2 linked regions of the Tautonia rosea genome follow. The protein of the gene in region 2 interacts with the protein of the main gene of each other region in a pairwise test. Links are inferred from orthologs where the notes say so. Each region holds a gene or a part of one and is shown on either strand. Other genes may lie near its edges.

What was found.
Region 1: the proteins of leuS (region 2) and ligA interact in binary tests that used the Escherichia coli proteins (3 or more experiments, as listed by UniProt). The link is inferred for Tautonia rosea from one-to-one orthologs.

The regions. Positions count from the first base shown.
Region 1 is NZ_JABBYO010000012.1:80,460-91,162, forward strand. The notes cover bases 1,956-4,889. They hold ligA (NAD-dependent DNA ligase LigA), read left to right. Parts: upstream 1,956-2,380; coding sequence 2,381-4,399; downstream 4,400-4,889. Other genes in these bases: ndk (nucleoside-diphosphate kinase), read left to right, coding at 1,956-2,245; HG800_RS19805 (hybrid sensor histidine kinase/response regulator), read left to right, coding at 4,812-4,889. In the rest of the region: HG800_RS19780 (hypothetical protein), read left to right, coding at 1-26; cysK (cysteine synthase A), read left to right, coding at 260-1,231; HG800_RS19790 (Mov34/MPN/PAD-1 family protein), read left to right, coding at 1,228-1,671; more of ndk, read left to right, coding at 1,793-1,955; more of HG800_RS19805, read left to right, coding at 4,890-6,263; HG800_RS19810 (sugar phosphate isomerase/epimerase family protein), read right to left, coding at 6,433-7,206; HG800_RS19815 (DUF1549 domain-containing protein), read right to left, coding at 7,277-9,754; HG800_RS19820 (hypothetical protein), read right to left, coding at 10,472-10,703. UniProt on the Escherichia coli protein: DNA ligase that catalyzes the formation of phosphodiester linkages between 5'-phosphoryl and 3'-hydroxyl groups in double-stranded DNA using NAD as a coenzyme and as the energy source for the reaction.
Region 2 is NZ_JABBYO010000001.1:356,431-367,593, reverse strand. What follows is about bases 5,294-8,687. They hold leuS (leucine--tRNA ligase), read right to left. Parts: upstream 8,377-8,687; coding sequence 5,494-8,376; downstream 5,294-5,493. Other genes in these bases: HG800_RS01420 (PrsW family glutamic-type intramembrane protease), read left to right, coding at 5,294-5,403. Outside these bases: HG800_RS01440 (hypothetical protein), read left to right, coding at 176-835; HG800_RS01435 (competence/damage-inducible protein A), read right to left, coding at 922-2,175; HG800_RS01430 (HNH endonuclease), read left to right, coding at 2,741-3,343; HG800_RS01425 (NAD-dependent epimerase/dehydratase family protein), read left to right, coding at 3,494-4,471; more of HG800_RS01420, read left to right, coding at 4,573-5,293; HG800_RS01410 (peptidoglycan recognition protein family protein), read left to right, coding at 8,824-9,813; HG800_RS01405 (hypothetical protein), read right to left, coding at 10,044-10,571; HG800_RS01400 (hypothetical protein), read right to left, coding at 10,629-11,163.

The sequences.
Region 1 (10,703 bases), on a different replicon or contig from region 2:
TTTACGAGTTTTCGACGTTGCCTTGACCCGCAAGATCAAGAGAACCACAGCCGGCTTTGCCTTGCGACCGATGGCATTGAAATAAGCCGATGGCCAGGAAAGATTACAAAGATTGGTCGTCTAGTCGTGATTGGTCGGGTTGCCGGGTCCGATTCCTGGCCGTATGATGGGGTTTTGCCGGCGGAGGGGCGAGACAATCACTGCCGGTTCAATCGGGTTCCAGACGCCGAGTTACTTCGACGCCCGAGGAGACGAGACGATGGCGACCGCCGACGAGGTCAGGACGCGGGGCCGGATCTATGACGAGATTACGCAATGTGTCGGGAATACCCCGTTGATTCGTTTGCGACGGATCACCGAGGGATGTCACGCTCAGGTCGTTGCGAAGCTAGAGAATTTCAACCCCCTCTGGTCGGTCAAGGATCGCATCGGCGTTGCGATGATCGACACGGCCGAGGCCGAAGGGAAGATCAACCCCGAGACGGTCATCATTGAGCCGACAAGCGGGAACACGGGGATCGGCCTGGCCTTCACCTGCGCGGCTCGCGGCTATCGCCTGGTCGTGACGATGCCCGAGAGCATGAGCCTGGAGCGTCGTCGCTTGATCAAGGCCTTTGGAGCCGAAATCGTCCTGACACCCGCTGCCGAAGGTATGCCCGGTGCGGTTCGTCGAGCCGAGGAGCTGACGAAGAATACCCCGAACGCCTTCATGCCGCAGCAGTTTCGCAATCCGGCCAACCCGGAGATCCACCGCAAGACCACCGCCGAGGAGATCTGGAGAGACACCGAAGGTCAGATCGACATTCTGGTCTGCGGCGTGGGGACTGGCGGTACCATCACCGGTTGCGGCGAAGTGCTCAAGAGCCGCAAGCCCGAGCTGCAGGTCGTCGCCGTCGAACCGGAAGACTCGCCGGTCATTACCCAGACACGCAACGGAGAGCCGACCAAGCCCGGACCCCACAAGATTCAGGGAATCGGCGCCGGATTCATCCCCGAGATTCTCAACGTCAATATCATCGACGAGGTGATTCGCGTCTCGAACGACGAGTCGTTTGAGACAACACGGCGTCTGGCCCGGCTAGAAGGGATGCTTTGCGGCATTTCCTGTGGAGCCGCCGCCGCCGGAGCGCTCCAGGTGGCCATGCGGCCAGAGAACACGGGGAAAATGGTCGTGGTGGTGCTTCCGGACCTCGGCGAGCGATACCTCTCTACCCCCTTGTTCCCCGAATGAGTGTCCCTGAGTCGTCGTCGATCGAAGACGGGGAGGTTCTGGAAATCCCCCATCCGATTCTTCAAGCGATGGTCGATCACTGTGTTCGAGAAGCCCCCCTCGAAGCCTGCGGCTTGCTCGGAGGGGAGCCGCCTCGGGTTTCCTCAATCCATCCGCTCCGCAACGCGGCGCAGAGTGAAACCCGATACGACGCCGATCCGACCGATCTCATCGCCGCCGTTCGCGACCTCCGAAGCCGATCCGCACAGATTCTCGCCATCTATCACTCACATCCGAAATGGTCGGCAATTCCAAGCGGGACTGACCTGCGCGAGAACTATTACGAAGACGTTCCCAGGATCATCGTCTCGTTGCAAGGTCCCAAGCCCGACGTCCGGATCTGGAGGCTTCGTCCCGACGGCTACGATGCGCTGCCCTGGCGAAGCGTTGCGGACGGTTGAATCGCCCGCATTGCACTCGCTATACTGCCGGACCGGTCAACGGGACCGGCTTGCACCTCGTCCCTTCGTACTTGCCTCGGCAGCGATTCCCAAAGTCGAGAGAGCGTAAGGTCCCCCCGCCATGCAACATACCCTCGTCATCTTCAAGCCTGATTGCGTGCAGCGCCGTCTGGTCGGCCAGATCCTTCAGCGATTCGAAGCGAAGGGGCTGCGGATCGCCGCCTTGAAGATGATTCAGGTTAGCCAGGAACTGGCCGAGCAGCATTACGGCGAGCACAAGGAACGTCCCTTCTTCCCCGGCCTGATCCAGTTCATTACCGGAGGTCCGGTGGTTGTCGCCGTGCTGGCAGGGCCGGAAGCCGTGTCGGTCGTCCGAGGAATGATGGGCAAGACCAGCGGCATCGAAGCCGTACCCGGTACCATTCGGGGTGATTTTTCCGTAAGCAAGCAAAACAACCTGATTCACGGCAGCGACAGCCCCGATTCCGCTGATCGTGAGATCGCCCTCTGGTTCGCTCCTCAGGAACTGCTTGATTACGAACTCGCCGGCCAGCACTGGGTCAGCGAGGCGTGAGCAATGGTGAGGCATTGACGATTCTGTGATGATGGCTCCCGTCTTCGGCTTCCTCGGAGACGGGAGTCGACTGAACGACTCTCTCGCCCCCAGGGTTTCCTGACGGGCGCTTCCCAGGAGGGGGGGCGATCGACCATGGCGACCGAAGATGTTGTCCGGGCTGTGAATGAGCTGCGCCAGGAGATCGAAAAGCATAACCGCCTCTACTACGTTGAGGCGGCTCCGATTATCAGCGATCGGGAATATGACCGGCTGCTCAAGCAACTCGAAGATCTTGAGACCGCACACCCAGAGCTGATCACTCCCGACAGCCCTACCCAGCGCGTCGGTGGAGAACCAATCTCTGCGTTCGAGACGATCCGGCATTCCGTGCCGATGCTCTCTATTGAGAACACCTATACGCTTGATGAAATCCGGGAGTGGGACCGTCGCGTTCGTAAGGGACTGACCGATGGAGAGTCGGTTCTCTATGTGGTCGAGCTCAAGGTAGATGGAGTCGCCGTCTCGCTTCGATACGAAGCGGGAACACTCGTCCTCGGTGCCACCCGCGGCGATGGTGAGCGCGGGGACGACATCACCTCAAACCTTCGAACTGTACGAGGGATTCCCCTGACCTTACTCGATGATCCCCCCTCAGTGCTGGAGGTTCGGGGTGAGGTCTACATGACGAACTCCGAACTGGCCCGGCTCAACGAAGGACGCAAGGCCGAGGGCCTTTTGCCTTTTGCCAACCCTCGCAACGCCACAGCAGGTTCCTTGAAGCTGCTCGACCCGAAGCTTTGCGGCCGTCGTCGGCTATTGTTCGTCGCACATGGTCTCGGGGAAGTACGCGGGATCGACGTGCATTCGTATAAAGAAATTCTTGGTTTGATTCGTGAATGGGGCATTCCGATCAGCCCCCATAACGCGGCCTTCGACGACATCGAGCAGGTAATTCAGCACGCAAACGCCTGGGAACACCAACGTCATGACCTCGACTTCCAGATCGATGGTCTGGTCATCAAGGTTGACGACCTTGGTCAGCGTGCCCGACTCGGCTATCGTTCCAAGAGTCCCAGATGGGTCATTGCATACAAATATGAAGCAGAACAGGCGATTACGAAAATTCTTGGTATCACAGTTCAGGTGGGCAAGACCGGCAAGCTGACTCCCGTGGCGGAGCTGGAACCGGTCCCCCTGGCCGGCACGGTCGTCAAGCGGGCGAGCTTGCACAATCCGGACGAAATTGAGCGCAAAGGGGTTCGGATCGGCGATACGGTCGTCATTCAGAAGGCCGGTGAGATCATCCCCCAGGTTGTTCGCGTCGAAGCGGACTCAAGAGACGGATCGGAACGGCCCTACGCATTTCCGGATCAATGCCCAAGCTGCCATGCCCCCATCGAACGCATTCCGGGAGAGGTCGATGCCCGTTGCACCAACCCCCCCTCCAAGTGCCCCGACCAGCTCAAGGAATGGCTCCGCTGGTTCGCCCACCGCGACGCGATGGACGTCGATGGCCTGGGAGAGAAACTCATTGATCAACTCGTGGAGCGAGGACTTGTCCGATCGCTCGGGGATCTCTACCGGCTCGACCAGGAGACACTTTCCGGGCTGGACCGCATGGGGAAAAAATCGGCCGCGAATCTCATCCGGGAACTCGAACAGAGCAAACACCGACCCCTCGACCGCTTCCTGACAGCCTTGACAATCCGCCATGTTGGAACCCGGATCGCCGAGATCCTCGCCCTCCACTTCCGATCGATTGAAGCACTGCGGTCGGCTTCCCTTGAGGAATTGGAGGCTGTTCCCGAGGTCGGGCACGTTGTGGCCGCAAGCGTTCGACACTTTCTCGACGATCCGACCCACCAGGCGCTCATCGACGAACTGCTCGAAGCGGGAGTGGCTCCCGAACCGCTCCCGGAACTTCAGACAACAGAGGGTCTTCCACTTGCCGGCAAAACAGTGGTCATTACCGGCACCCTTCCGAGACGGTCACGTTCCGAGGCGGAAGCCCTGGTCAAGCGGGCCGGCGGTAAAGTCACGGGCTCGATCTCAAAGAATACCTCGTACCTGATCGCAGGGGCCGATCCCGGCAGTAAGCTGGAAAAAGCCCGGCAGCTGGGGATCACGATTCTTGACGAAGACGAACTTGATCGGATCGTGGCTGCAACGTGATGCCAGGTGTTTGGCCAGTTTTCTGGAACCTTAGTTTCCGTCCCGCTCAATTTTTTCAAAGTTTTCCTTGCCTCGATGTTGTTTGAGGGATTAGAAATGAGGGTGGCGGATGATCGATCCATTGATCGCGTTGGAGTCGTTCGCCAATCAAACTTCTTCTTGAACTCGGCAATCAATCGCGTCAGAAGGATGTGTTGAACCCTATCGGTGTTTAGGAGCAGTGAGCGCGATCCACCGAGTTCGTGTTGGAAAGTGAGCGAATTTGTCTCGCGGTATTGAGAGCTTGGCGGTATTGGTTGCCGGGATGCTGATGATCTCCCGACCAGGAGCGTTCGCTCCGCATCGGTGAGGCAGACACCGGATGTCGACTCAACGAATCGATTCCACGACGAGGTCAGGAGAGCGACCGGCGATGACGCAGGTCGTTGATCCACAGTTATTACGATTGATCAAGGATCATCCGCACGGCATTCTTGTCGTGGCGAGTGATTCCGGACGGATCGTTCATGCCAATACCGCGGCTCGATTTCTTCTTCGAGACGACCCTGAAGCCGCGATTGACGGTGATCTTCTCGGAATCCCCGTTCATAGTGGACAGAGTGTCCTGGTTGAGGCGGGACCACCAACTCGTCGACGCTTGCGAATGAAAGTGGAGCAGGTCTGCTGGGCAGGCCGGCAGGAGCAATTCATCACCCTTCGTGAGGTCAGATCGGCCCATCGCCCCCGCCGTCGTGGTGATGCATCGCGAGGGCCCGATCGAGCCATGTCACTTCTTGCCCACGAGTTACGTAGCCCGCTCAGCGCCATGCTTGGTGCTCTGCATGCGGCCCGACTGAATCCGTCGACCCAGCAAGGAGTTCTGGTGTTCGTCGAGCATCAGGCCCGACGCTTGGGTCGCCTCCTTGAAGACCTCGTTGAAGGGGAGGTTAGTGACGGTCGGTCGATTCCCATTCGTCCGGTGATGATCACCGTCAACCGATTGGTGAGTTGGAGTGCCGAGGCGATCCGACCACTTGTCGCGGCCCGGGGGCAGCAACTCGAGGTCCGTCTTACGGAAGAACCGATTCTGCTGGCGGTCGATCCGACGTGGATCGAACAGGCATTTCTTCATTTGCTGGTCAACGCGTCGAAATATTCGGAGGTCGGCGGGAACATCCGGATGGAGGTTCTTCGAGACCCCGAAAACGTGGTCATCTCAATCCGGGACGATGGGATCGGTATCCCTTCGACGGATCTGGGTCGTATCTTCAATCCATTTCGTCGAGGAGACTCCGACCGGGTTCGCCTTCGGGAAGGCCAAGGGGTTGGTCTGGCAATGGTCCACCGGATCATCGCTCGTCATGGTGGCAACGTTTCCGCGGCCAGTCCGGGGTCGGGTCAGGGAAGCACCTTTACCATCCGATTACCCATCGCATCCGTCGGAACGGCTTCTCCAACTCCTCCGGTTGCCTGGGTGGACCATCCTCAACCCCCGCTTCGATCGTCATCAGCCACCTCAATCCTCATCGTTGATGATGATGAGGCGGCGGCGGAAGGACTGGCGATGGTTCTTCGCCTGTGGGGTTGTGAGGTTCGGATGGCCTTCGACGGCAATCACGCGCTCAGGGATGCGATTGCCGATCCTCCCGACATCCTCGTGATCGATCGGGCACTTCCAGGCATCGATGGCGAAAGCCTGGCCCGTCGGCTTCGAGAGATCACGGCCACCGCTTCGGCACTCTTGATTTGCCTGACCGGTTCCGGCTGGCAACCCGACCCCGATGCAGACCCCTTCGATCACCACTTACTCAAACCCATCGACTTCGAGGCACTTGCTCAGCTCATTCCGACTCCGAAACTCGGCAGGCCGGAATCGGATCGGTGATGGATTCGTTGGTGCTGGTGACTCCCGGACATGCCCATTCCGTTCTCCAAATGACGATCCGAATCGCGATTGCGATGGGCGCACCATGGATTGGCGTGGTGATACGCTCGCCGGTTGAGTGGCAAGCAGCAGGACCGGCCCCATGCCTCGAAGCCGAGGGGAAGACGATTCAGTCGGCCTCGTGCTCAGTCTGGAGGGCCTCCCAGAGTGCCCGGTAGTACCGAAGGAGGCGATCGGGCTCGGGGCTGTCGGGAATCTCGGCGAGGGTGAAGCCCTGATAGCCGGATTCCTTGAGCAATCGGAATAGAGTTCGGTAAGGGTAACCGCTGTGTAACTCGTTAATATGAACCAGGCCGATCCGGTCGGCGACCATCCGGAATGCGGGTTCGATCGAGCCGTCAATCAGGTCCGTCGGATTAGAGTTCCAGCAGACCGTAACGTTGCGGTGCTTGGCGTGATTCATGATGGTCGCGAAGGCGGGAAACTTCGCGGTCTCTCGCCCGTGCACCTCAACCCGGATCTCCACACCGAAGCCTTCGCCATACTCCCCGACTTCGAGCAACGACTCGCCGATCTGTCGGAAGGTCGCCTCGGGATCGACCCCCTGGGGAATGCCGTTCGGTCGGACCTTCACCCCGGGGGCTCCAATGTCGTGGGCGAGTTGGATGAACTCCTTTGTTCCCTCGATGTTCCGACGGACTTCGGCCGGGTCGTCCGAGTGATACTCGAAGGCACTGCCCAGCCCAGCTAGTTCCAGGCCCGAGTCGCTGAATCGCTTACGAACGTGTTCCCGATCTGCGTTGGACAAGGACACTTCAACGCCGTGGGCGTGCGTGGTGCGCAGTTCGACCCCTTCGAAGCCGAGCGCCGGCAGCTTCGTCAGGATTGTGTCGAGGTCCCAATCCTTGGCGATGTTATACGTCACGGTGCCGAGGAGGAGCATGGTCGTCGGTCCCAGAATCCAGGGAAAGTCAATCCAGGACCCACCAGGGTCCCGCCTCGGCGAGGCCCCGTCAATCAATAAACTGGAATTCCTTGGCGTTGACCAGGGCCCAGAGGATGTCTTCAAACGCCTCACGCTCCTGACCAGGCTTCGACTCGACGTGGAAGATGGCCGTTGCGCGTTCGCTGTCCGAGGGGGTTCGGGCGAAAGCCAACTGGAACAGCTCGTCGATACGCTCCTCAATCGGCCTCGCGTCACTCGCGAGGGCCGCCGCGCGTCCGCCATTGTCTGACAGTCGGGCCTGAACCTCCGCAGAGTTCAACAGCATCAAGCTCTGGCTGAGGCTGGCATCTCCGATCCGTTCGCATTCGCAGGCGGTGTCACGCATCGGTCTCCCAAACGTGTCGAGAAAATCCGAACGGACCGATTCGTCCGGCAACGAAATCGCCCGAAATCCAGACGGCAGGCCGTCAAAGCGATTGGGAACCCGTGTGACCTGCGAAATGGCGTCGAGCAAGACCTCCGCGCTCATTCGTTTGGGATAGAAGCGGGCAAAGCTCTGAGTGTCGCGGGCATTAATCTCATTTGGTTCGCTCGAAAGACTGTACAGCCTGCTCGTGGTCAGCGTCCGGACCAGATGCTTGAGGTCGTAGCCAGAAGCGATGAAATCATCGCTCAATGCCTTCATCAAGGCCGGGTTTGTGGCGGGGTTCGTTTCGCGAAGATCATCAATCGGCTCGACCAGGCCTCGGTCAAAGAAGTGGGCCCAGTAGCGATTGACCACCGCCGGGGCGAAAAATGGGTTATCCTGGCGGGCAAGCCAGTCCACAAGCACCTCTCTTGGGTCCTCGGTCGCCGGGATGGTGAACGGCTCCGCCTCTCCGAGGCCCTTTGGCTGCATCGGTTGACCAGTCTTCGGGTGGGGAACCTGGCCGCTTCGCTTGCTGAAGATCACCAGCTCATCGCTTCCACCCTTTTGCGAGGTCAGCGATCCCTTACGCCCAACCCTTCCGAAGAAGGCCGCGAAGCCGTAGTAATCGTCCTGGCTCCAGGTTTCAAACGGGTGGTGATGGCACTTCGCGCACTGAAGCCTCATCCCGAGAAAGACCTGCGCCGCGTCGTCGACAAATTCGTCGGCCTTCTTCAGGTCCCGGTACCAGACCGTTGCCGGAGCCGTTTCGGGAGTTCCACTGGCGGCGATCACCTGACGGGTAAACTCGTCGAACGGGGTGTTCTGATCAATTTGTCGGCGAATCCAGTCATAAAACCGGAAGGTTGAGCGCTGATTCCGAGCGCTTCCCGCACGCTTGTTTCGGAGGATGTCCGCCCACTTGACCGCGAATAGCTTGGCATACTCGGGACGATCAAGGAGTGTATCGACCAGTCGAGCCCGTTTGTCAGGGTTGGTCTCGGCGACGAACGCGTCGATTTCCTCGACCGTCGGTAACGTGCCGGTGATGTCCAGAGAGGCTCGACGGATGAACTCCTCATCCGAGCAAAGGTCCGAGGGGGTAAGCCCCAGTTCCTTCCACTGGGCGAGTGCGAGATCATCAACGAAGTTGTTGGGCGAAAACGCGATGGCATCGGCCACTGGTTCGCCTCGGGGAACGGTCGCCCGAAACACCGCCACCTGACCCTGATAGCGAGCCATTACGGCGGCCATACCAGGGAGATCTGCCGTGCGGACGCGTCCACCCTCGGCGACGTTGGCAATCTCTGAAACGTTCGACTCGTACTGGGCCCACCGAGTCACATCCTCGGTCGAGCCGTCCGAGTAAACCGCCGTGACCACGAGTTGCTGGTCGACTCCTTGATCGAGAACCCGAGATGGCGGATAGACCTCGATTCTCGCGACCGTCGGTGCGTCTGGATCACCGACCGGCATCCCTTCGGCGATCCATCGGCGAATGAGGCGATACTCGTGCGAATCTTCTGCGAGTAGTTTGCCGCCCCCGTGCGGGACGTCGGCCACAGCCTTCAAGAGTAAGAGACTCTGCTCCGGGGCGGCGGGGAAGACCCGCCGGCCTCGGCCTTCCTTCACCAGGGTTTCGTAGTCAAGTTCCGGCTCGAAACCAAGCAAACTCAGGCGGAACCCGTTTTGTCCGCCCGATTTCCCATGGCAGCCACCGGCGTTGCAGCCGAGCTTGGTGAAAATCGGCACAATCTGGTTCGTAAAGTGAATCGGTGGAGGGTTGTCGAAGGCGAGAACCTCGACGGGCACCTCGACCTGACGGCCCTCCACCTCGATTCGAACGATCGTCTTGCCATCGCCCCGCGCCGAGATCACTCCCGACGGATCGACGACAACAACCGTCTCATCCTCGCTCGTAAATCGAGCCGAGGAAGTCCGATCTTTCCCATCCTCTCGGCCTTCAACTGCCAGTTGCTGAACGGCATCAGGGCCGATCAAGGTGACCGCGTCTGGGACGATGCGTAACGACTCAGCCAGGGATGTTTCGGATCGATCGACCTCCGAGGCCGTGAGCCCGTCAGGGCCGATTGCCGTCAGCACCATTCCGATCGTTGTTGCGGCCAACCAGCTGCGCATCACTTTGGTCTCCTCGGAGCCCCGTCTCAGCAACTCGGAACCAAGACCGTCTCCAGGCCCGAGCCCCATCAATGGGACGAAAACCACCCCTAAACTTTACTGACCTTCCCTGCAAGCGACAAGAAAAAGTTAAACCAAGTTTCACCATGCTCGGGTTCAACGCTGGTCTGCCAACCGTGGTTCGAAGGTGCTGATCCGCCTCATTTCGGAACGAACATCTGAGGAACGCGGCGTGTCCCTGGACGTGGCGACGTTGGTTGCGTATGGTAGTGAGTGACAGGAGTGTTGAGATCGGAGCGTTCTGGTGTCACATTTCTGTCGGCTCACCACCGACCGGGTAGCTCAGTCGGTAGAGCAGCGGACTTCGACGCCGCCTTTTTGGCGCGCACCTGGAGCCTCTCGCGGGAAGAAACCGAACTGCGAGAGTGCATGCCGCAGTATGCTGGGACGCCCTGAGAGCCCCCGCCACCACAACGGTAGCCGGCAACGGCAAACGTGACGGTTCGAAAAGATCGAGGGATTGGGTAATCAGCAGGCAAGGACTCCGGCGGATCGCCGGGTCCAGCCTCAGAGACTCGACGCGGCACACCTGCGATGGTGAAGGGAGAGTCCAGACTCCAACACGGGTCAGCCCCCCTCAACTCGGGCTGACCTGAGGTCGGTGAAAGCCGATGGGGTAAGTTAATCCGCTGGTCGTGGGTTCGAGTCCCACCCCGGTCACTTCCGAGCCCCCCGACGTTTCGGGGGGCTTTCCTCTGCGCCCTCCTGACGATTCTGGCCTCGTTTCGGTGTCTTCCCGGCCGATTGATCGAGCACCCGTTTCAACATCGCTCCCAGACGCCGCGACGCTGCTCCCTGGTACGAGGACAGTTCCACCATTTCGGCAAAGCTCAGCCGAGGATCAGGAAACGGTAACTGGGTTTCCGCCTGCGACAACGTCCCACGCAGC
Region 2 (11,163 bases):
CTAAAGACCCCAGCCAAGTTGATTTATGAGCAGCAATGTTGTTGTCGCGATCCACTCACCGTTCCTCAATCCGGTTCCTGATTCAACTCCGACGCCTGCTCCCGCGCCGTCGTATCTGGGAGGGACCTTCGTTTCGGTTTCGGTAACCTGTGGGCTGTGGGACGAGACTCGTCGGATGTACCTGCCACCGGCGCATCTGGCGTTCGAGCTCGTCGATCCCGAAGAACCCAACCGCCCGCTCGACACAGCCGATCCCCTGATCGACCGGAGCCGAATTCTGGCCAACGACTTCCTGGCCTTTTATTCGACTCGCTTGCGATTGCCGGAAGCCGGGGCAAGCCCTCGATCGCTGATTGTCCGGTTCCGATGCCGGTTTGATCGCTATGGGAGCCAGCCGATCCGAGTTGTTCGCGAGGTCCCCATCGACGTCAACCCTCGCGAGTGGACGGCAGGGCAATGGAGGCCGTACCGGGCATCTTCGAGGACGTCGGGCTGCTTCGTCACGCTCCCGGTCGTTGCCCCCATTCAGTCCTTCGGAGGCAACTCCAGGATCGCGATCGAGGGCCTGAGCCATTTCCGGCCCAGGAATTCGTACCTTCAGTTTCTCCTCGTTGATGAGCACTCCTTCAGCATTCTCGACGATCAACCGGGACGGGATTGGATCTCTCGCGTGATGTCGTCGTCGTTTGGCTTCGCATCGGAGCTAACTGTCCCGAACGGTGCCCTGATCAGCGAGAACTCGGAGCGGATGCTGATCCGCGGCTACGTCCGAAGGCTGATTGGGGGGGAAATCACCGAGGATGTCCTCGCCCCTGCGGTGATGCTGCGACGTTGAGGGTTCCCGATGTGATCGACTCCTCGGAATCGCCGGGGTCGAAGCAACTCCGGCGCCCCGGACAACGAGTCGAACAGCGGGGGAGCCTACGATTGCTGACCGAGGAGGCCGAGGCGGGCGAAGTTGAGGGCGTGCTTGGCGGAGCGGCTCTGGATGACGGGGCGGGGCTGTTCGGAGCCGAGGGAGAGGCGGCGGTGGAGGATGTGGTTGTCGAGGGAGAGGCCGAGGTAGACGAGGCCGACGGGTTTGTCGGGGGAGCCGCCGGTGGGGCCGGCGACGCCGGTGACAGAGAGGCCGAGGTCGGCGCCGAAGCGACGGCGGACGCCGACGGCCATCGCCTCGGCGACCTCGGCGCTGACGGCGCCGACGGAGTCGATCAGATCTGCGGGGACGTCGAGCAGGGAGGTCTTGGCCTCGTTGGCGTAGGAGACGATGCCGCCGGGAAAGACGGGGCTGACGCCGGGAATACGGGTCAAGCGGTGGGCGATGAGGCCGCCGGTGCAGGACTCGGCGACGGCGAGGGTCTTGCCGTGGGATTGGAGGAGTGAAACGAGGGCCTCGGCCACGTCGTCGGTGCCTTCGCCGACGATCAGGTCGCCGAAGCGCTCGTAGATGGCGTCGACGGTGGGCTGCATGAGGGCGAGGGCCTCGGCCTCGTCGGCCCCCTCGGCGCGGATGCGGAAGCTGATGGTGGCGTCGGAGGCGGTGATGCCGACCTCAGGGATGCGGCCGCGAGCGGTGAGGTCGGGGGCCTGGGCCTCGACCTCGGATTCGCCGAGGCCGAACAGGTTGATCACTCGGTTGACGATCATCCGACCGGCCAGGCCGACGGCGCGGAGGCGGGGGGCGAGTTCCTCGTCGAACATCGCCTTCAGCTCTCGGGGGACACCGGGAAGGCAAGCGACGTGGGCGATGCCGGTCTTCATCCAGATGCCGGGGGCGGTGCCGATCGGGTTCGGGAGGATCGAGGAGCCTTCGGGGATGAGGGCCTGGATGCGGTTGCGGTCGGGCATCTCGCGGTTGCGGCGGGCGAAGAGGGCCTCGATCATGCCGAGGGCCTCGTCATTCTGAACGAGGCCGACGCCGGCGGCTCGGGCGAGGGCGTCGCGGGTCAGGTCGTCCTGGGTCGGGCCAAGGCCGCCGCTGGTGACGACCAGATCGGATCGGGAGATGGCCAGGGCGAAGGCGGCGACGTTGTCGTCAAGGTCGTCTCCCAAGAGGGTCGAGAAGCGGACGGGAATGCCGAGCGAGGCAAGGCGGTTGCAAAGCCACTGGCCGTTGGTGTCGAGCTTGGCGCCGCTAATCAGCTCGCTTCCGATCATCAGGAGTTCGGCATGCATGAGGTTGGGCTCGGGAGGGGGGACGAAGGGTTCAAAGGGTTGAGGGGCTGCGGGAATCGGTGACCGAGGGTTCGGAATCGGTCCTGGCCGCGAGGAGGGCGCGAGCGCCGGAAAGGGAAGGCCGGTGGGGGCGGAATCGATCCGGCAGAGGTTCGCCCAGGGCTGAGCGTCGAGGGGCCATTCGGGAGGGGCGAGCGGACTCGGCTGTTCGGAGGATGGGAGAATCGTCGCACGCAATTACGATTTTGGGAGCAGTGCGGGGGGTTTGGAACGGGGCTTGGGGGTTCTTCACGAGAATTTCGCAAGGGATAGGGAAGCACGAAGGCCGCGGATTTCTCAAGGTTTTTGTGAGAAAACGGGTGAACCGAGGGTGTGGTTGGGGGTGTCGCAGGGTAACGAGGTTGCGAACAGGGTTGGACGTCGTGTCATAATAGTACGGCGACCCAAAGGGGTCGACTGTCCTGCGTCCGCCCAGCCTCGGGAGCGTCGAGCCCCTCCGCTTGGGGTTCGACCGAGATTCGTCCCGCGAACCCGGTCCCGCCGAGTCGGGGGAGGCCCACCCAAGATGAGCGCCGCTGTCCTTGATCGCCCGACCCTGGTCCTGAACCGGAACTGGCAACCGGTGAATGTGGCCTCGGTGTCTCGGGCGTTGGTGATGCTGTGGAACGAGTCGGCCCGCGTCGTCGACCCCGACGATTTCCGACTCTACGACTGGGCCGACTGGGCCCGGTTGAAACCTCGGGACGACGAGCCGTTCATCCAGGCCGTGACGTTCCGCATGCGCGTGCCGGAGGTTGTGACGCTGTCGCACTACGACCGGTATCGCGAGTCGACCGTGACCTTCAGCCGACGCAACATTTTCAAGCGCGATCACTCGACCTGCCAGTACTGCGGCACACGGCCGGGGTCGTCGGAACTGACGATCGACCACGTGTTGCCGAGGGCGCAGGGGGGTGTTTCGTCGTGGGAGAATTGTGTGTTGGCCTGCGTGGCCTGCAATTCTCGCAAGGCCAATCGCACGCCCGAGCAGGCACAGATGAAGCTCCGCAAGAAGCCGTTTCGGCCGGAGTGGAGGCCATTGTATGCCTATTCGACCATGCGGATTGAAAGCTGGTCACGCTTCGTCAGCGAGGCGTACTGGAACGTGGCCCTCGACGAGGGGGTATGACCGAGCCATTGATCGAGCCTGGCGTCCGGGGAATGCCCCGAGACGCAGGCTCGTCGCCATTATTCATCCGGGACCAGACAGTAGGGCGACGCGTTGCCGACGACGGCCGACCGCCCCGCTGGTGCGTGTCCCCAGGAACCCGGTCCATCCATGAACTATCTGGTCACCGGTGGCGCCGGGTTTATCGGCAGCCACCTTTGCGAGCGATTGCTCGATGATGGTCACTCGGTGCTGGCCCTGGACGACCTGAGCACTGGGCGTTTTTCCAACGTCGCGCATCTGGAAGGGCGTCCGGGCTTTGAGCTGCGGGTGGCGAGCGTCACCGAGCCGGACGTGGTGGAGCGTTGCATCACCGAGAGTCAGGCGGTGTTTCACCTGGCAAGCGCCGTCGGCGTGCGGCTGGTGGTGGACGAGCCGGTGAAGACGATCGAAACGATTGTGAATGGGACTGATGTGCTGTTGCGGTGCTGCGCGCGGTATCGGCGGCCGATGCTGCTGACTTCGACCAGTGAAGTGTACGGGAAGAGTGAGCGGATCCCGTTCCGCGAGGAAGATGACGTGGTGCTTGGCCCGAGTACGACCCGCCGCTGGGCGTATGCCGGGGCGAAGATGCTCGACGAGTTTTTGGCGCTCGCCCACTGGCACGAGGCGCGGTTGCCGGTGGTGGTGGCTCGCCTGTTCAACACGGTCGGACCGAGGCAGACGGGCCGGTACGGGATGGTGATACCTCGGTTCATCACGCAGGGGATTGCGGGAGAACCGCTGACCGTTTACGGAAGCGGCCAGCAGACGCGATGCTTTGCCCACGTGAAGGACGTGGTCGAGGCGCTCGTGCAGTTGATCCATCACCCCGAGGCTCGGGGGCAGGTGTTTAACGTTGGCAATGATGAGGAAGTGTCGATTCTCGGGTTGGCCGAGCGTATTCGGGATTTGACCGGCCGACGGAGCGAGATCCGGACAATCCCTTATGATGAGGCGTACACGTCTGGCTTTGAGGATATGGTGCGGCGGGTGCCGAGCCTGGAGAAGATCCAGCGGTTGATCGGCTATACACCGACCCGAAACCTCGGGACCATTCTCGCCGATGTGCTGGCCGAGGCGGAGCAGCCGACAGGGCCGATCGAGTGATTGCCGACCACGTGAGGGTCACAGAAACGCGATAAACCAGAGAGATCAGGTCTTGTCTGCGTGTTGTTCGGCCGAAGCCTGTTCGGGTGAGGTTGGGTACGATGGGCGGACACGGTCTTCAGATCAATGGGTTCTCGTTCACGACCGCGGTGATGATTGCGGCGGTTGTGGCCATTGGAATCTCCTGGTTGATCCGCAGAAATGTCCCGCGTTGGTTGGTCCTGGGGTTGTTCGTGGGGGGTGGTCTGGCTTCCTTCGTCCTGACAGGGATGTTCAACCGCCTGTTGTTGCCCGTCGAAGCGGCACTGGCCGGGAAGCCGGGATCGGTTCAGTCGGGCATCGTCGAGGTAATTCTCACGGCGGCGCTGTCGGAACAGACTGCGCGGCTGGCGATCATCTTGCTCGCCGCGGTCGCGTTCAGAGATTGGGTCGGTTCCGAGGCGGCGCTGTGCTGCGCGTTGATCGGACTCGGGTTCGCAGCCATCGAAAATGCCATGTTTGCGCTGCTGAGCGAGGGGCCGGGGGAGGTATTGGTTTCGCGGAGCGTCGCGACACTGACTCACGGCGCGATGGGCCTGATCATGGGGTTTTTTGTCGGTCGAGCCATCGGGACGGATCGAATCCGAGTACGACCCTTGATCTTTGCGCTGATCGTGCCGTTCGTCATTCATGCCCTCTATGATGTCGGGGTCGTATTGCTCGAGCACCAGGAGTTCCCTGAGATTTCCGACGAACCGAGTGCTTCGGAACTCAGGGCGCTCGGGGCTCCGCTGGGGATCCTCGGCGCGGGCTTCCTTCTCTGGATCACGATGATGGTCTGGGCGGTTCGGATTCTTCGAGCCCAGCGGAGGTCTGTGGGTTGCAGGAGCGAGGCAACGGTTGCTCAGCACGCCAGTCAGGGAGTCATCACCCCTAGCGACGCAGAAAAGTGATCCGCGGTCGTTCCGGTTCTGGGACGTGAGGCTAAGGAAACGATGATCGATCGGCCCGAGGGGAAGTCTCGGGCCCGATGAGCAGGACGGCTAGCCAACGACGAAGTTGACGAGCTTGCCGGGGACGACGATGGCCTTGCGGATCGTCTTGCCTTCAAGCAAGGGGGCGATCCGGGCGTCGGATCGGGCGAGGGATTCGAGAAGATCCTTGTCGGCCTGGGCTGGGACGACGAGGCGGGCCTTGATCTTGCCGTTGATCTGGACGGGGATCTCGACCTCATTGTCGACGAGCAGGGCGGGGTCGAAGGTGGGCCAGGGCTCGTAGGAGAGCGTTTGCGAGTGGCCGAGAATGTGCCAGAGTTCCTCGCCGAGATGGGGGGCCATCGGGGCGAGCAGGAGAGTGAAGGTCTCCATCGCGCCTTTCGGGCGGACGTCACGACTGGTGAAGACGTTGACGAACTCCATGAGCTTGCTGATGGCGGTGTTGAACCGCATGGCCTCCAGGTCATCTGTCACGCCGGCAACGGTGCGGGCGACGACCTTGGCGGCCTCGGCGTCGAGTGGGACGTCCTGGACCTGGGGGGCGAGCTGGATGTCGTCGGCCTTGTCGTCGACGATCATCCGCCAGGCGCGGCCGAGGAAGCGGTAAACGCCCTCGACCCCCTTCATGCTCCAGGGCTTGGTGGCTTCAAGCGGACCCATAAACATTTCGTAAAGTCGAAGACTGTCGGCTCCGTAGTCGGCGATGACCTCGTCGGGGTTGATGACGTTGCCGCGGCTCTTGGACATCTTGTGGGCGCGGGCATCGACGCGGATGGAGGCGTCGTCGACGAGGACGAAGGCATCACCCTTCTTCGTGACCTGGTCGTCGGAGAGCTTGATCGCAGTCGCCTGGCCGCCGGAGCGGAGGTGGATGCCGTTGCCGACGTCCTCGGTGATCTCGTTCGATGAGACCCAGGCACCGGATTCGTCGCGGTAGGCGGTGTATTCGGTTTCGCCGAGGATCATCCCCTGATTGACGAGGCGCTGAAACGGCTCGGCGGTGGAGACGAGGCCGCGGTCGAAGAGGACCTTGTGCCAGAAGCGGGAGTAGAGCAGGTGGAGCACGGCGTGCTCGGCGCCGCCGACGTAGAGATCGACGGGCATCCAGTAACGTTCTTTCTCGGGGTCCCAGGGGCGATCGGCGTTCTTCGGGTCGATGTAGCGAAGGTAGTACCAGCAGGAGCCGGCCCACTGGGGCATGGTGTTCGTTTCGCGGAGGTAGGTATCGGAGTATCTCACCCAGTCGGTCGCCTTGGCGAGGGGGGGCTCTGGACGACCGGAGGAGGACGGCTTGAAGTCGTCGATCTCAGGAAGACGAACGGGCAGTTCGGTCTCGGGGACGGCGTGGTGGTGCTCGTCGGCGTCGAAGAGGATGGGGAAGGGCTCGCCCCAGTAGCGTTGACGGCTGAAGAGCCAGTCGCGGAGCTTGAAGTTCACGGTCTTGCGGCCGAGGCCGGAGGAATCGAGCCAGCGGATCATCACGGCCTTGGCGGCGTCGGTCCCCTTGCCGTCGAGGGCGACCTCGGGGTTTCGAGAGTTGAAGGCGAGGCCTTCGTCGCAGAAGGCTTCGGGGAAGGTGCCTGGGTTTCGGTTGTAGTGGGCGCGAGGGTCGTCGATTCCTTCGGGAGCGTGGGAGGAGAGCCAGGCGTCGGAGGGGGAGACGACGGGGCGGATGGGGAGGTTGAAGGTTTTTGCAAACTCGAAGTCACGTTCGTCGTGGGCGGGGACGGCCATGATGGCGCCGGTGCCGTAACCCATCAAGACGTAGTCGGCGATCCAGACGGGCACGGGCTCGCCGTTGGCGGGGTTGACGGCAAAGCCGCCTGTGAAGACGCCGGTCTTGGTCTTGGCGAGGTCAGTGCGGTCGAGGTCGCTCTTGCCGGCGGCCTGTTGGCGGTAGAGGGCGACGGCGTCCTTTTGCTCGGGGGTGGTGAGGCGGTCGACGAGCGGGTGCTCGGGGGCGAGGACCATGTAGGTCGCGCCGAAGAGGGTGTCGGGGCGGGTCGTGTAGACGCGGATCACGTCGTCGGGGGCGGATTCGGGCCAGCCGGAGGAGGAGCGGGCCTGCCGCCAGTTGTCGAAGTCGCCGCCGCGCTTGATCTTGAAGTCGACCTCGGCCCCCTCGGAGCGGCCGACCCAGTTGCGCTGCATGTCTTTGATGGCGCGGGGCCAGTCGACGATGTCGAGATCCTCGATGAGGCGGTCGCCGTAGGCCGTGATGCGGAGCATCCACTGCTTCAGGGGCATCCGGACGACGGGGTGGCCGCCACGCTCGGACTTGCCGTCGATCACCTCTTCATTGGCGAGGACGGTGCCGAGCGCGGGGCACCAGTTGACGGGGACCTCGGCACGGTAGGCGAGGCGCTTGCCGTCGCGGAAGGCGTCGGGGTCGGGGCAATCGGCGGGGATGGGCAAGTCGGCGATGGGGCGGCCCTTGCCGACGCGGGAGCGGCCTTCGGGGTCGGTCCAGGAGAAGTCGGGGTCGTACCAGGTGTCGTAGAGCTGGAGGAAGATCCACTGGGTCCACTTGTAGTAGTCGGGGTCGGTGGTATCGACCTCTCGGGACCAGTCGTAGGAGAAGCCGAGGGCCTTGATCTGCCGTCGGAAGGTGTCGATATTTTTTTGGGTCGTGATGCGGGGGTGGGTGCCGGTCTGGATGGCGTACTGCTCGGCGGGGAGGCCGAAGGCGTCCCAGCCCATCGGGTGCAGGACGTTGAAGCCGCGCATGCGCTTGAAGCGGCAGAGGATGTCGGTGGCGGTGTACCCTTCGGGGTGGCCGACATGCAGGCCAGCCCCGGAGGGGTAGGGGAACATGTCGAGGATGTAGAGCTTGGGCTGATCGGGGACGAGGTCGGCGACGCGGAACGTTTCGTGAGCGTCCCAGTAGGCTTGCCACTTCGTCTCGATGCGCTGGGGGTGGTAGGCCGGCATCGACCGCGGTCTCCTGAGCGATCTGATCGGAAAAAAAGTCGGCCGGGGTCGCGTTCTGAGGGATGCGCGGGTCGGGCCGATCGTTCGGGCGGGAGGTCTCAATCGAATCCGATAGCATACCGCCCGGAGGTCTCGGTGACCAGCAAGGGGAGGCGAGATCGAGGGGGCTGGAAGGGATGTGTCGATTCTGCAGGGAGGGGTATGGAAGGACTTGCAAGAGTTACACGGGGGCGTCGGCCGCCGGGGTGGGGCACTTGAGGTTTTTTCGAGAAATCTCGGAGGGTCGATCCGCCCGTCGTCCCATCGGCGTGTAGACTTGAGACGAATTCGAGGAGCGCTTCCCGCCGGCAGATGGCCGATCGGCTTCGCTCGGCACCGCCCTTGCTTCAGCACCAATTGCACTTCGCAACGCGGTAAAAATTGAACCATTTCTGTGGAGGAAATCTCATGGACGCGCGATGGCAGACGCTCCGGATGAGTCGGTTGACTCGTCTGATGGTGTTCGGCCTGGCGATCGGGATGGTCACGATGGCCGGCTGCAAGCATCGTCGATCAAGCTATCGACCAACGTTCATCAACTCTGAACCGGTGTTGATGAGTCCGACTCCCTCGTCGAGCACGGTGATCCCGACCGATCCGACGCCGTATGAGTACGAGTTCGACGCGGCTCCTCCGTCGTCGGTCCCACCGGCGTATGAGGACACGTACGGACCGTATGTCTCTCCTCCGGCCAGTCCGGGACCGGCGAATGAACCGGAGTTGAACCTCAGCCCGCTGGAGGAAGATGAGCCCTTGCCGCAACCAAGCAAGGGCTCCACGATTCCCTCGGACGTGGGCGAACCGCCCCGCGTTCTGCCACCGCAGACCCGGAACGAATCGGGCCGGACCGCAACGCGGATCAGTGCGCGGTCCGATCTGCGGTCGAAGGTCCAGGCGATGGCCGATGATCCGCTTGATTTGGTGCAACCGCCCCGAGCGGATCGGCCCTGGCGGTACATCGTGGTGCATCATAGCGCCTCGGAGGCCGGGGGCTATGCCCAGATCGACCGAGAGCACCGGGAGCGGGCTGGGCTCGACGGTTGCAGTTATCACTTTATCATCGGCAATGGAACCGAAAGCCAGGACGGGATGATTGAAGTCACCCGGCGATGGTCGGACCAGAAGCCGGGCGCGCATTGCCGAGATGCCAAACACCCGAGCGTCAACGAGTACGGCATCGGGATTTGCCTGGTCGGCGATCTCGACGCGACCAGGCCGACCCCGAAGCAGATTGAGGCTGCCCGGACCCTCGTTGCGTATCTGCAAGAACGTTACGCGATTCCTGGCGACCGCGTGGGAAGCCACGGCGGGTTTTCGGCAACTCCGACCGTTTGCCCCGGTGCGCACTTCCCGGATGAAGCGATTTTCGGACGTCCGAGCCTTGCGGCGGCTCGCTAGTGGGAATTCAAAAAGATTTGCCTCGGTTGATGTGATGTGTCGAGTGTGTAAGTCGTCGATCGGATTCTGATGTGAGGAATGACTCTGCTGACGATCGGAATCGGCAATGATCCGTCGTCGCTAAGCTGCGCTGAGCACGCGGAACGATCGATTTCGAGAGGAGCGTCGCAGTCTGGCCGTCAAGGACGACGGCCCAAGCGACCGCAAGGACGGAATTCCTCGCGTGACGATCAGTGGGCTGCAGGGCCCTGAAGGGTCGAGGAATCGGCCATTTTGTTCTGGAGGCTGACCACGGCATCGGCCACAAGTCGCCTCAGGTCGTCCGGGGCAAGCCGAGCGGCCTGGCTTCCGAGGGAGAGGGCCAGGGCGTCTTCGAGGACTCCAAGGATCGGATCGGGCAGGCGGAAGGCAGCGCCGAGGGCGCTTCGTACGGTTGGAGCGAGCAGTGCGGCCCCAACGGCGGCGGTCGCTCCCAGAAGGGGGAGGTTGGGATTCTGGGTTCGGTCTTGCTCGGCCACCTGTCGGCCGACCCAGTAGCCGGCGATGGCTCTTGGAATCAGGAGGGGCAAGCGGCTTCGGCTGGGAACCAAGGGCAGCTTATCGACCACCATTTCACCGAGAGCGGCGAGGGCGAGCAACTCTTGGTTGCCGGAGCGGCGCGAGGCGGAAATCAGGGCCGGACCGAGGGCAGCTCGCATGCCGGTCACGCCTCCCAGGATCAAAGCTCGATGGAGTGTCGAACGGCGCACAGGACGCATCAAAGGATCTCCGGTTGAAGAAGGAGGAAGCTCGGATCGGGCCAGGACGGTCGGCGCTTATGGGGCGTCGGAAGGGTCCTGATCGGCATCGGAATCGGAAGTGTCTGAATCGTCTGGATCAACGAGATTCTCCGGAGCATTGGGACCGGCAGCGCCCGCGGCAAAGGAGGTGAGCGCAGAGTCGACCGCGTCGTCGGTCCCGTTGGGGAAGGCGAGATCGGCGGTGCCGAGTGCGACCGACGCCTTGCGAAGTTCCTCGACATCGACCTGACCGTTGCCGTTGGCGTCGAGGACCAGGACCATCTGATAAAAGGCGGGAGGACCCGACATCATCGAGAAGGTGCTGGGATTGTGCGAGGTCGGTTGCGCGGGGAGGGAGGTCTCAATGAAGGTTGCTCCCACGCCCATGGAGAGCAGGGACACGACCAGGATGACGCCGGTCAGCCGGGCCGTTGCATCCTTCCGGGATCGGCAGAGCCAAAGCCCCAGCCAAGCAGCGGCCGCGGAAAGGAACACGCTGAGGAGGATCGCACCGATCAACTCCTCGATCGATCGGTCCAGGACAATCCGGAGAAAGCCGTCAACCCATGAT